2 regions of the Erwinia rhapontici genome follow, and region 1 is predicted to be linked to the other one. Evidence: predicted binding sites of a transcription regulator. Region 1 holds the regulator's gene; the other holds the start of a gene.
What was found. Region 1 encodes PurR, which represses purine synthesis genes. Its sites were predicted from a motif close to CANGCAAACGTTTGCNTG; they were not measured.
Positions count from the first base shown of each region.

Region 2: pyrD (quinone-dependent dihydroorotate dehydrogenase) is a predicted target of PurR. The motif match lies at 2,383-2,400, and genes of this name have one in related genera.

Region 1 covers NZ_CP085627.1:2,238,791-2,243,950, reverse strand. The annotation lists gene LJN55_RS10570 (C40 family peptidase) at 144-1,016, shown strand; gene cydH (cytochrome bd-I oxidase subunit CydH) at 1,059-1,148, opposite strand; gene purR (HTH-type transcriptional repressor PurR) at 1,443-2,468, shown strand; gene punR (DNA-binding transcriptional activator PunR) at 2,465-3,397, opposite strand; gene punC (purine nucleoside transporter PunC) at 3,511-4,722, shown strand; gene cfa (cyclopropane fatty acyl phospholipid synthase) at 5,035-5,160, shown strand, end outside.
Region 2 covers NZ_CP085627.1:1,613,569-1,618,728, forward strand. The annotation lists gene ssuD (FMNH2-dependent alkanesulfonate monooxygenase) at 1-747, opposite strand, end outside; gene LJN55_RS07625 (sulfonate ABC transporter substrate-binding protein) at 763-1,722, opposite strand; gene ssuE (NADPH-dependent FMN reductase) at 1,737-2,288, opposite strand; gene pyrD (quinone-dependent dihydroorotate dehydrogenase) at 2,546-3,556, shown strand; gene LJN55_RS07640 (cell division protein ZapC) at 3,741-4,286, shown strand; gene LJN55_RS07645 (YcbX family protein) at 4,303-5,160, opposite strand, start outside.

The DNA of each region.
Region 1 (5,160 bases):
GATCTGTATTATTGAAACAAAAAAGACCTTACCCTTTGTTAAGAAGTTAGATTAGAATTGGCCTAACCTTCTGCATACCGCAGAAATCTCTTTTTTTACCGCGTTGCTGCTTTTTTGTAGCGCACAAACTGTTAATGGGAACGATGCGTTTACTCATCACGCTCTTCATACTGGCTTTCACTCAGCTGTTCTTCAACATGGCGCACGCATCGCCACATGCCCCTATTAATGCAAAACAGCAAAAAGCCGAAAGCAATACTGCACGTGTAGATGACCGCCGTAAGCGCCGCCCGGTAAAAGCCACTTCGACCAAAAAAGTCAAAGAACCTGTCAGTAAGAAAGCCAAAGAAACCGCTAAAAAAGAACCCTCTAAATCAGCACGGCTTCTGCTGGCAAAAAAACTGAAAGAGAAAGAAAAGAAAAAAACCAGCGTGGCCCCGGTGCGTAATGCGAAGGTGGAGAAGAAAACACTGAGTAAAAAACTCGCGGCCAGCAAAAAAGCAGATAAAAAACATTATGGTCGTCAACGCGCAGGCAGCAAAGCCACTGACGATGATAACGATGCTCTGAACGCCCCGCTCAAACTCAGCAAAGCGCATCGCGCTCGCTACCAGAAAGCACGTGAGACGGCGATGAACAAGCTGATGGGCCAGCTCGGTAAACCTTATCAATGGGGCGGCACCTCTCCGAAAACCGGTTTCGACTGCAGTGGTCTGGTGTGGTATGCCTATAAAGACCTGGTGAAGTTCAAGATCCCACGCACGGCTAATGAAATGTACCATCTGCGTGATGCGGCTTCGATTAAGCGCGATCAGTTAGAGAAAGGTGATCTGGTCTTCTTCCGTATTAACGGACGTGGCACAGCAGATCATGTTGGCGTCTATCTGGGTGGAGGGAAATTTATTCAGTCTCCACGGACAGGTAAAGATATTCAGGTCAGTGCGTTGAGCGAAGATTACTGGCAGGAACATTACATCGGTGCGCGCCGTATGATGACGCCTAAAACGATTCGATAATGCGTGTGGGTTCGGGAAGAGTTTCCTCCTCCCGTGCAAGAATTAATGCATTACCGCCGTAAAACTAAACGCAATAATCATCAGCAGTGAACCCACAACGGTCAGCGCCGTCATTTTCATATCAGTGTTCATTCTCTCTCCTCAATAACCTTGTTATTAGTAAGCCAACAGATTTTCCCACAGTTACCCGTAAAAATCTCGTTTTCTGTGCGCAGCCTTGTTAGAATTCTTTATTCCGTTGCGCAACACCGTTGGCAACGTGTAAAAGTCAGCACTGCATGTCACTCTACGGACGATTTTACCCCTTCCCGACCCTTTGAGACAGCACCCAAAATAATTCTGGTCGGGAAGGAATGGCTGTACCCAGGCAAACGTTTAACCAATTAGTTATCAAGATGTTACGATAACACCAGGAGTACGATTTTCATGGCAACAATTAAGGATGTGGCAAAGCGCGCCGGTGTTTCAACCACCACTGTGTCTCACGTGATTAACAAAACGCGCTTTGTAGCCGAAGAGACGCGCGAAGCGGTATGGGTTGCAATCAAAGAATTGCATTATTCCCCCAGCGCCGTAGCCCGCAGTCTGAAGGTCAACCACACCAAAACCATTGGCCTTCTGGCAACATCCAGTGAAGCGCCCTATTTTGCAGAGATCATTGAAGCAATAGAAAACCGCTGCTTTGCCAAAGGCTATACGCTGATTTTGGGCAATGCGCACAACGACCTGCAAAAGCAACAGGCCTATCTGTCAATGATGGCGCAAAAACGCGTCGATGGGCTGCTGGTGATGTGTTCAGAATATCCTGACACGTTGATTTCTATGCTGGAAGATAACCGTAATATTCCGATGGTCGTCATGGATTGGGGCGAATCACGCGGTGATTTCACTGATACCGTGCTTGATAATGCTTTTGAGGGTGGTTACCTGGCGGGGCGCTACCTGATCGAACGCGGGCACCGCGATATCGGCGCGATCCCAGGCCAGCTTGAGCGTAATACAGGCGGTGGCCGCCATGCCGGATTCCTGAAGGCACTGGCAGAAGCGGGCATCACTTTGCGCGATGAATGGCTGGTGCAGGGCGATTTTGAACCTGAATCTGGCTATCGCGCCATGCAGCAAATTTTGTCGCAGAAGCAGCGCCCAACGGCCATTTTCTGTGGCGGTGATATTATGGCCATGGGCGCGATTTGCGCAGCAGATGAAATGGGGCTACGCGTACCGCAGGATATTTCAGTGATCGGTTATGATAACGTGCGCAACGCCCGCTACTTTACGCCCGCACTGACCACCGTCCACCAGCCAAAAGAGCGTCTGGGCGAAACCGCTTTTGATATGTTGCTGGACCGTATTACCAGCAAGCGCGAAGATCCGCAAACCATTGAAGTTCACCCTTCACTGATCGAGCGTCGTTCCGTTGCCGATGGTCCTTTCCGCGACTACCGCCGTTAATCACTCACCTGCCACTGGCCAGGATGTTCGCTTAACCACTCTGCATTCAGGGTTTCTGTGCTCCCCAGATAGTCCAGTAACCAACTTAGCGCCGGTGAGGCGCTTTGTTCCGACCAGCTGAGATAACAGGGACTGTCGGGAAACGGGGACGTCAGCGTCACTTCTCCTAACACGCCTTGTTGCAGCCAGGGCTGGGCAAAATGACCGGGTACCATCCCAACACACAGCCCGGCTCGCAGGCAGTCAAACGCACTTTCCCAGTCAGGCACCACCAGCCGTCGTTGATTATCTAATGTCCACGTGGTGCGTTTCGGCAAGGCACGTGAGGTATCTTCCAGCACCAGCGATGGCCACTCACGGATTAACGTCTCGCTTAACGGTCCCTCATGGCTCAGCAGAGGATGTGACGTTTTCACCACGCAGCGCCAGTTAAGACTTCCCATATCACGAAAAGCAAAACGTCCTCGTACCGGGATCGCCTGAGTCGCACCGATCGCAACATCGACGCGACCGTCAGCCAGCGCATCCCACACACCGTTGAACACTTCCGGCATGATATGCAGTTCCATATCCGGAAAATGCCGGTAGAAATCCACGACCAGCTGCCGGGTGCGTGCCGGGCGCACAATTCTGTCGACCGCGATATTGATTTGTCCCCGCCAGCCGTTAGCCACCTGTTGACAGCGTGTGCGAGTGGCGAGCATTTTTTTGATAACAGCACGACCTTCTTCAATGAAAACCCGTCCGGCGTCCGTCAACTCCACATCACGATGACGACGCTCAAACAGACTCACGGCCAGCCAGGCTTCCAGCTGGCGCACGGTATAACTTACTGCGGAGGGGACGCGATGCAATTCCGCCGCAGCAGCGGTAAAGCTGCCCGTCCTCGCCACCGCATCTACCACTTCAAGAGAATGTTCAGACCACATGATTTGCCTTCAATATTTTTCATCGCAACCCACGAATATTAGCGTTTCACAGACGGGTCAGCACGCGATTACACTGCACGCGTAAAAAAATTGTCTAATAAGAGTTAAAAACCATGCGTTCCAAAGGATTTATGATTTACCTTGCGCTGCTCAGCATGCTGGGCTTTCTTGCTACCGATATGTACCTACCCGCGTTTGGCGTGATGCAACATGACTTGCAGACGGAAGCCGGTGCCATTAGCGCCAGTTTAAGTATCTTCCTCGCCGGGTTTGCCTGCGCACAGCTAGTCTGGGGCCCGCTGTCAGACCGCATCGGCCGAAAACCTGTATTGATGATGGGGTTGAGTTTGTTCGCCGTTGGTTGTGCGGCAATGCTGTGGGTAGAGTCGGCTTTCTGGTTGCTGATCGTTCGCTTTGTTCAGGCCGTGGGGGTGTGTGCTGCGGCGGTGAGCTGGCAGGCCCTGGTGGTCGATCGCTACAGTGGTCCGCGGGCCAACCGTGTCTTTGCCACCATTATGCCTCTGGTGGCCCTCTCGCCTGCGCTGGCTCCCCTGTTGGGTGCCTGGCTACTGCAACACTTTTCATGGCGTTCGATTTTCGTTGTCTTGCTACTGCTCAGCCTCGCACTACTGATCCCTACATTGCGCTTGCCGTCACGCCCGGTGGACGATCACGGCGTCGTTAAGCCTCGCACTCCTGGCTTCCTCACATTGCTGAAGTCTCCTATTTACAGTGGCAACGTGGCGATTTATGCCGCGTGCTCTGCCAGCTTCTTTGCCTGGCTCACCGGGTCCCCTTTCATTCTGGGTAACCTTGGTTTGTCCCCTGCAGATATTGGCCTCAGCTATGTTCCGCAAACTGTGGCATTTCTTGTGGGCGGGTTTAGCTGCCGCGCCCTGTTGAACCACTTTGCCGGGCGCCAATTGTTGCCATGGCTGCTGGCCTTCTACAGCGTCAGCATTCTCGCGATCTATTTTGTTTCACTGCAGCCGCAGCCTTCCTTGTTTGCATTGCTACTGCCGTTTTGTGGAATGGCGATGGCAAACGGTGCGATTTACCCGATTGTGGTGTCCAGTGCGTTACTGCCCTTCCCCCAGGCGACCGGTAAAGCCGCCGCCTTGCAGAATATGTTGCAGCTCGGCCTCTGTTTTTTCGCCAGTCTGGCGGTGTCAACATGGATTGAATCCCCGTTACAGACCACTACGCTGGTGATGGCTGGCACGATTGTTCTGGCTGTCGTTGGCTATATCGTCCAGCGACTGGCGGAGCAAAAACAGCCCCACCTGACGGCGCCGGGCCAGGTGGAATCCTGTAAAAACACTTAGTTAGCGCCCTAACAATAATGAATTGAATATTACCTTTCGTGGGCATATACTTTTCAGCGCAATATAAAATAACAACTTAACACCATTTTTGAGTGGGCGATGGCGTTTGTCGTCGTCCACTGTTGGTTCCTGACAGGGTTGTCATGGAGTTGTTCCGAGTGACTACGTTACGACCTCTGTCAGTTTCACATCAAACCTCTTTTTTAACGTCGGATATCAGACTGCGGCATTCGCCGTGAGTGCTCTCACAGGCCTGTAGAAACAGACAATTCTTTTTCTCAGGTTTTAATCACACAGGGTGATGGAGAAGCTATGAGTTCATCGTGTATAGAAGAAGTGAGCCTTGACGACAACCCGTGGTATCGAATCGTCCAGGAAATGTTGAGTCAGGCCAATATTGAAATCAATGGTTCCCGTCCCTGGGATATCCAGATTACC
Region 2 (5,160 bases), 630 kb from region 1:
ATGCGAGATCAGACGGTCAGCGGCCTGCCATGCCTCTTCATTGGTTTCACGCACAATCACATGCAGACGAATACCAAAACGCACTTTACGCCCTAATGCGGCGGCTTTCGCCTGTACCTGAGCAATTTTTTCTTTGACCTGCTCAGGCGGTTCCCCCCAGGTCAGATAGACATCAACCTGTTCGGCAGCCAGATCCTGCGCGACATCAGACGACCCGCCAAACCACAGTGGCGGACGGGGCTGCTGAACCGGCTTAAACATCAGACGCGCGCCACGCACATGAACATGTTTCCCTTCGTAATCAACCGTCTCGCCTTCCAGCACGCGGCGCCATACGCGGGTAAACTCGGCAGACTCTGCATAGCGCTCACGGTGATCGAGGAACACGCCATCTCCCGCCAGCTCTTCCGCATCGCCACCGGTGACCAGATTAAACAGTGCGCGGCCGTTAGAGAGGCGGTCGAGCGTGGCTGCCTGACGGGCAGCCTGCGTGGGCGAGATCACGCCGGGGCGCAGTGCCACCAGGAAGCGCAGACGCTGGGTGACCGGGATCAGCGAGGCGGCAACCAGCCAGGCATCTTCACAGGAGCGGCCGGTCGGGATTAGCACTCCGCCAAATCCCAGGCGATCGGCAGCCTGCGCGATTTGTTGCAGGTAAGCATGATCCACCGGGCGTGCACCTTCGTTGGTACCCAAATATTTCCCATCACCGTGAGTGGGAAGAAACCAGAATACGGAGAGAGTCATTATGTTATTCCTCAATCAATGGGTTGACGGGCCATGCCAGATGCGGCTGGAAATATCGACTTTCACCGGCATCAGCTTGCTGGTGTAAAACAGATCGGCAGTTTGCTGCTGAGCCTTTGCTGTCTTCTCACTGACCAGGGTAATGGCGGTTGGCGGGCGATGATCGAAATAGGTTGAGATCACCGGTTTTGGCAGACCCATCGCCGTTGAAAGCAGGTCCACGCTCTGTTCACGATGGCTGCGCGTCAGGGCATCGGCCTGGCTGAAGGTGTCCAGTACCTGTTGCAGAAACACGCCATTCTTTTCGGTGAACGGGCGAGTTGCGAGGTAGAACGAGCCGGTCAGATTTAACGTGTCGCCATTTTTCAGTACGCGCACGCCGCCCTGCTGGATGGCCGCAGAGTAATAGGGATCCCAGATTGCCCAGGCGTCAACATCTCCCTGCTGGAAAGCGGCGCGGGCATCCGCAGGCGTCAGAAACGCAGGCTGAATATCATTGAAACCCAGTCCGGCCTCTTTTAATGCACGTAACAGCAGATTGTGGGAGCTTGAGCCCTTCTGGAAGGCCACTTTATGGCCCTTCAGGTCTGCCACGGTTTTCAACGGACTGTCTTCACGCACCAGAATCACTTCAGATCGTGGTTTTGGCGGTTCGGAACCGACATACAACAGATCCGCGCCAGCGGCCTGAGCGAAAATCGGCGGGATGTCGCCGGTGCTGCCAAGGTCAATGCTGTTGACGTTTAATGCTTCCAGCATCTGTGGCCCGGCAGGGAACTCTACCCATTTAATGGTGGTATGCGGGAAGCGCTTCTCCAGCAGCTGGTGGGATTTCGCCAGCACCATACTGACCGAGCCTTTCTGGTAACCAATACGGACCTGGTCGGGGGCCGGGATGGCCTCAGCAGCAATCGCCTGGCTGGCCAGCAGCCCGGTTATCAGCAGGGTGCTAAATATGCGAGCAAACAATGTCATAGACGGTCACCTTTTCAGACGGCAGCAGCCAGAGGTTGATGGCGGCGGGCAAGTGCATGCCAGAAGGTATCGATCGACTCTGCCAGCCGCTCAGCCAGAATCGGAGAGAGTTCAGGCGTCCGGTCGTAATGGCTGATCTGCGTATCGTCAGCGAATACCCCGTGCAGCACTTCCTGCGCTTTCAGTGCATTCAGAACGGGTTTCAGTGCGTAATCGACGGCCAGCAGATGGGCTACGGTGCCGCCTGTTGCCAGCGGTAACACCACTTTATGTTCCAGCGCACGTTCTGGCAGCAGGTCAAGCAGCGTTTTCAATGCCCCGGCAAACGATGCCTTATAGACAGGGGTTGCGACGATCAACCCGTCAGCCGATTCGAGGTCTTCCTTTAAGGCCAGCAGGGCGGGGGAATCGAAGCGGGCATACAATAAATCTTCGGGATTGAAGTTATGCAGATTCCACGGGATAACCTCGACGCCGCGTTTTTCCAGCGCATGCTGGCAAATGGTCAGTAGTGCGGTGGAGCGTGAAGGAAAACGGGGGCTTCCCGCCAGAGTAATAACGCGCATAACCTCTCCTTATAACCAAAAGTTATTGATAAACGAAATTCAAGAACCGATGGCTCATCCTGACAGAGCGCGTTTGGACGCTTAAATGATTTATCCGGCATATTTTTGCCAGTTTGCACATATAGCGCGGCATAACGGCCTTGATGAAGTAAAAAAACCGTCGATTCAGGCCCGCTTTTGCGCCAGGTCATTTCCCTTTACCCCATGAAACCCGGATAATACGACCCCGATTTTCCATCGGGACCTCAGGAGTGACCATGTATTACCCTTTCGTTCGTAAGGCGCTGTTTCAGCTCGATCCTGAGCGCGCGCATGACCTGACTTTGCAGCAGTTGAAGCGTATCTCCGGCACCCCGCTGATGGGTCTTATCCGTCAGTCGCTCCCTTTTAAGCCCGTAACCTGCATGGGACTGACCTTTAAGAATCCACTGGGCCTGGCCGCTGGTCTGGATAAAAACGGCGAATGCATTGATGCATTTGGTGCGATGGGGTTTGGTTCCATTGAAATTGGTACCGTGACGCCGCGCCCTCAGCCGGGCAATGATAAGCCGCGTATGTTCCGGATTGTGGCAGCGGAAGGGATCATCAACCGCATGGGCTTCAATAATATGGGCGTTGATAACCTGGTAGAGAATGTTAAAAAAGCCCATTTTGACGGTATCCTCGGCATTAATATTGGCAAGAATAAAGATACCCCGGTAGAGCAGGGTAAAGACGATTATTTAACCTGTATGGATAAGATTTATCCGTATGCCGGCTACATCGCCATCAATATCTCTTCACCTAACACCCCAGGCTTACGATCTTTACAATACGGCGAAGCGCTGGATGATTTGCTGGCGGCGATTAAAATCCGTCAAAACGATCTTCAACAGATCCATCATAAATATGTTCCTGTGGCGGTTAAGATCGCACCGGATCTTTCTGAAGAAGAATTGATCCAGGTGGCCGACAGTTTAGTGCGCCACAATATTGATGGCGTGATTGCGACCAATACCACCCTCGATCGTGAGCTGGTAAAAGGATTAAAGCACGCGGAAGAAGCGGGTGGGCTAAGTGGTCGTCCGGTACAGTTGCGCAGTACCGAAATCGTTCGCCGTCTGGCGCTGGAATTACAGGGGCGCATCCCAATTATTGGCGTTGGTGGGATTGATTCACTGGTTTCGGCGCGTGAAAAAATGACGGCGGGTGCTTCGCTGGTGCAAATATATTCTGGATTTATTTACAAAGGTCCGCCTTTGATAAAAGAAATTGTGACTCATCTCTAGGTTAATTTAGCGTTAAATATGCCAGGGGCTTTATTTTCGCTGCTGTCTCGTTTATATTTTGTGCTGTTCAGACAATATTCAAATTTTACAGAGCGAGCTGAGAGCGTTAACGAAGCCTCTGGTTTCCGGAAAGGGAATATGCTTTTCCGGCTACTTGTAACTAAGTATTAATACAGGAACCATCATGAGGATAAAACCAGACGATAACTGGCGTTGGTTTTTCGACGAAGAACATGACCGGATGATGCTCGACCTGGCGGACGGTATGTTATTTCGTTCCCGCTTTCCGCGCAAAATGTTAACGCCTGATGCTTTTGATGTTTCCGGTTTCTGTGTTGATGATGCTGCACTGTTTTTCACCTTTGACGAACGCTGCCGTGATACGCAATTGAATGCCGATCAGCGAGCTGAGCTGGTGCTGAATGCGCTGGTGGCCACGCGTTTCCTGAAACCATTGATGCCTAAAAGCTGGCATTTTGACAGCTATAATCAGGGAAACTGGCGTCCGGCTGACGGTGAACTGGTCAACGTCAAGGTCTCTGACAGCGGTGAATCGGCAAGTCTGCTGGTGGTAGAGTCTGGTGACAGCGCCGCACTGTGCCTGCTGGCGCAGGCGCAGTTAACTGTGGCTGGTCGTGGAATGGTATTGGGTGATGCGATTAAAATTATGCATGATCGCTTGCTTCCTCACGCCAGTGCAGATGGTATTCGCTTCGCACGCGCGGTGTAAGTCACCGCGCTTGCTATTAGCGCAGCACCACATCGCCCGCCGGAATACAGCTACAGCTTAATACGCTGCCGTCCTGACGTATCGCCCCTTTTTTCATCGCTTTCACTTCCCCACTGACCAGTGTGACTTTGCAACTTCCGCAGATACCTGAGCGGCAGGAATAAGGCACTTTAATGCCCTGAAGCTCCAGCTGTTCCAGCAATACCTGTTGATTGTTACCAGTAAAATGCTGGCCCTGCCAGTGGATGGTCACATCGCGGGCTGCAACGGTGGCAACCTCCAGCGTTTCTGTTACGCGTCCTGCACCGTAAGCGCGTGGCGTATGGCTGGTTAACACCTCAATTTTATCGCCCACGCGAACGACGCCGCTGCTGCGAGCCACCAGGTTAAGGCCAAAATCAATATCACCGCTTCCATCCAGCGCACTGCGAAACCCCTGTAAGGTATTCAGTGGCTCGCCGCCGGGATGTTTACGACCATATTGTGTGCTGACGGTGGTTAATACACAGCGGCTACAGGGTTTCGGCACATCGAAGATAATGTCCCCGATACGTAATGACGACCAGCTATCTTCCGCCCATGCACCCGCACCGCTAACCACCAGGTTGGGGCGAAACTGTTCCATTCTCACCCCCGCCGGACAACGTTGTTGCAGATCGTGCAAAGAGGCCTCATTGACCAGCAGAAACGGGTAACCGTCAGCAAATCCTAACGGAACCTCGTCAAAGCGTTTTACCCGGCGGGTCATCTCCGGGCCGACCCAGCGTAACTGGACCTGGCGCGGGAAAAAATCACTCAGCCATTGATTAATCGTGTCGGGGGCGATTAACGCGGTGAACTGGCTACCCCAGACTTCGGTTGGGGCAGGGGCCGT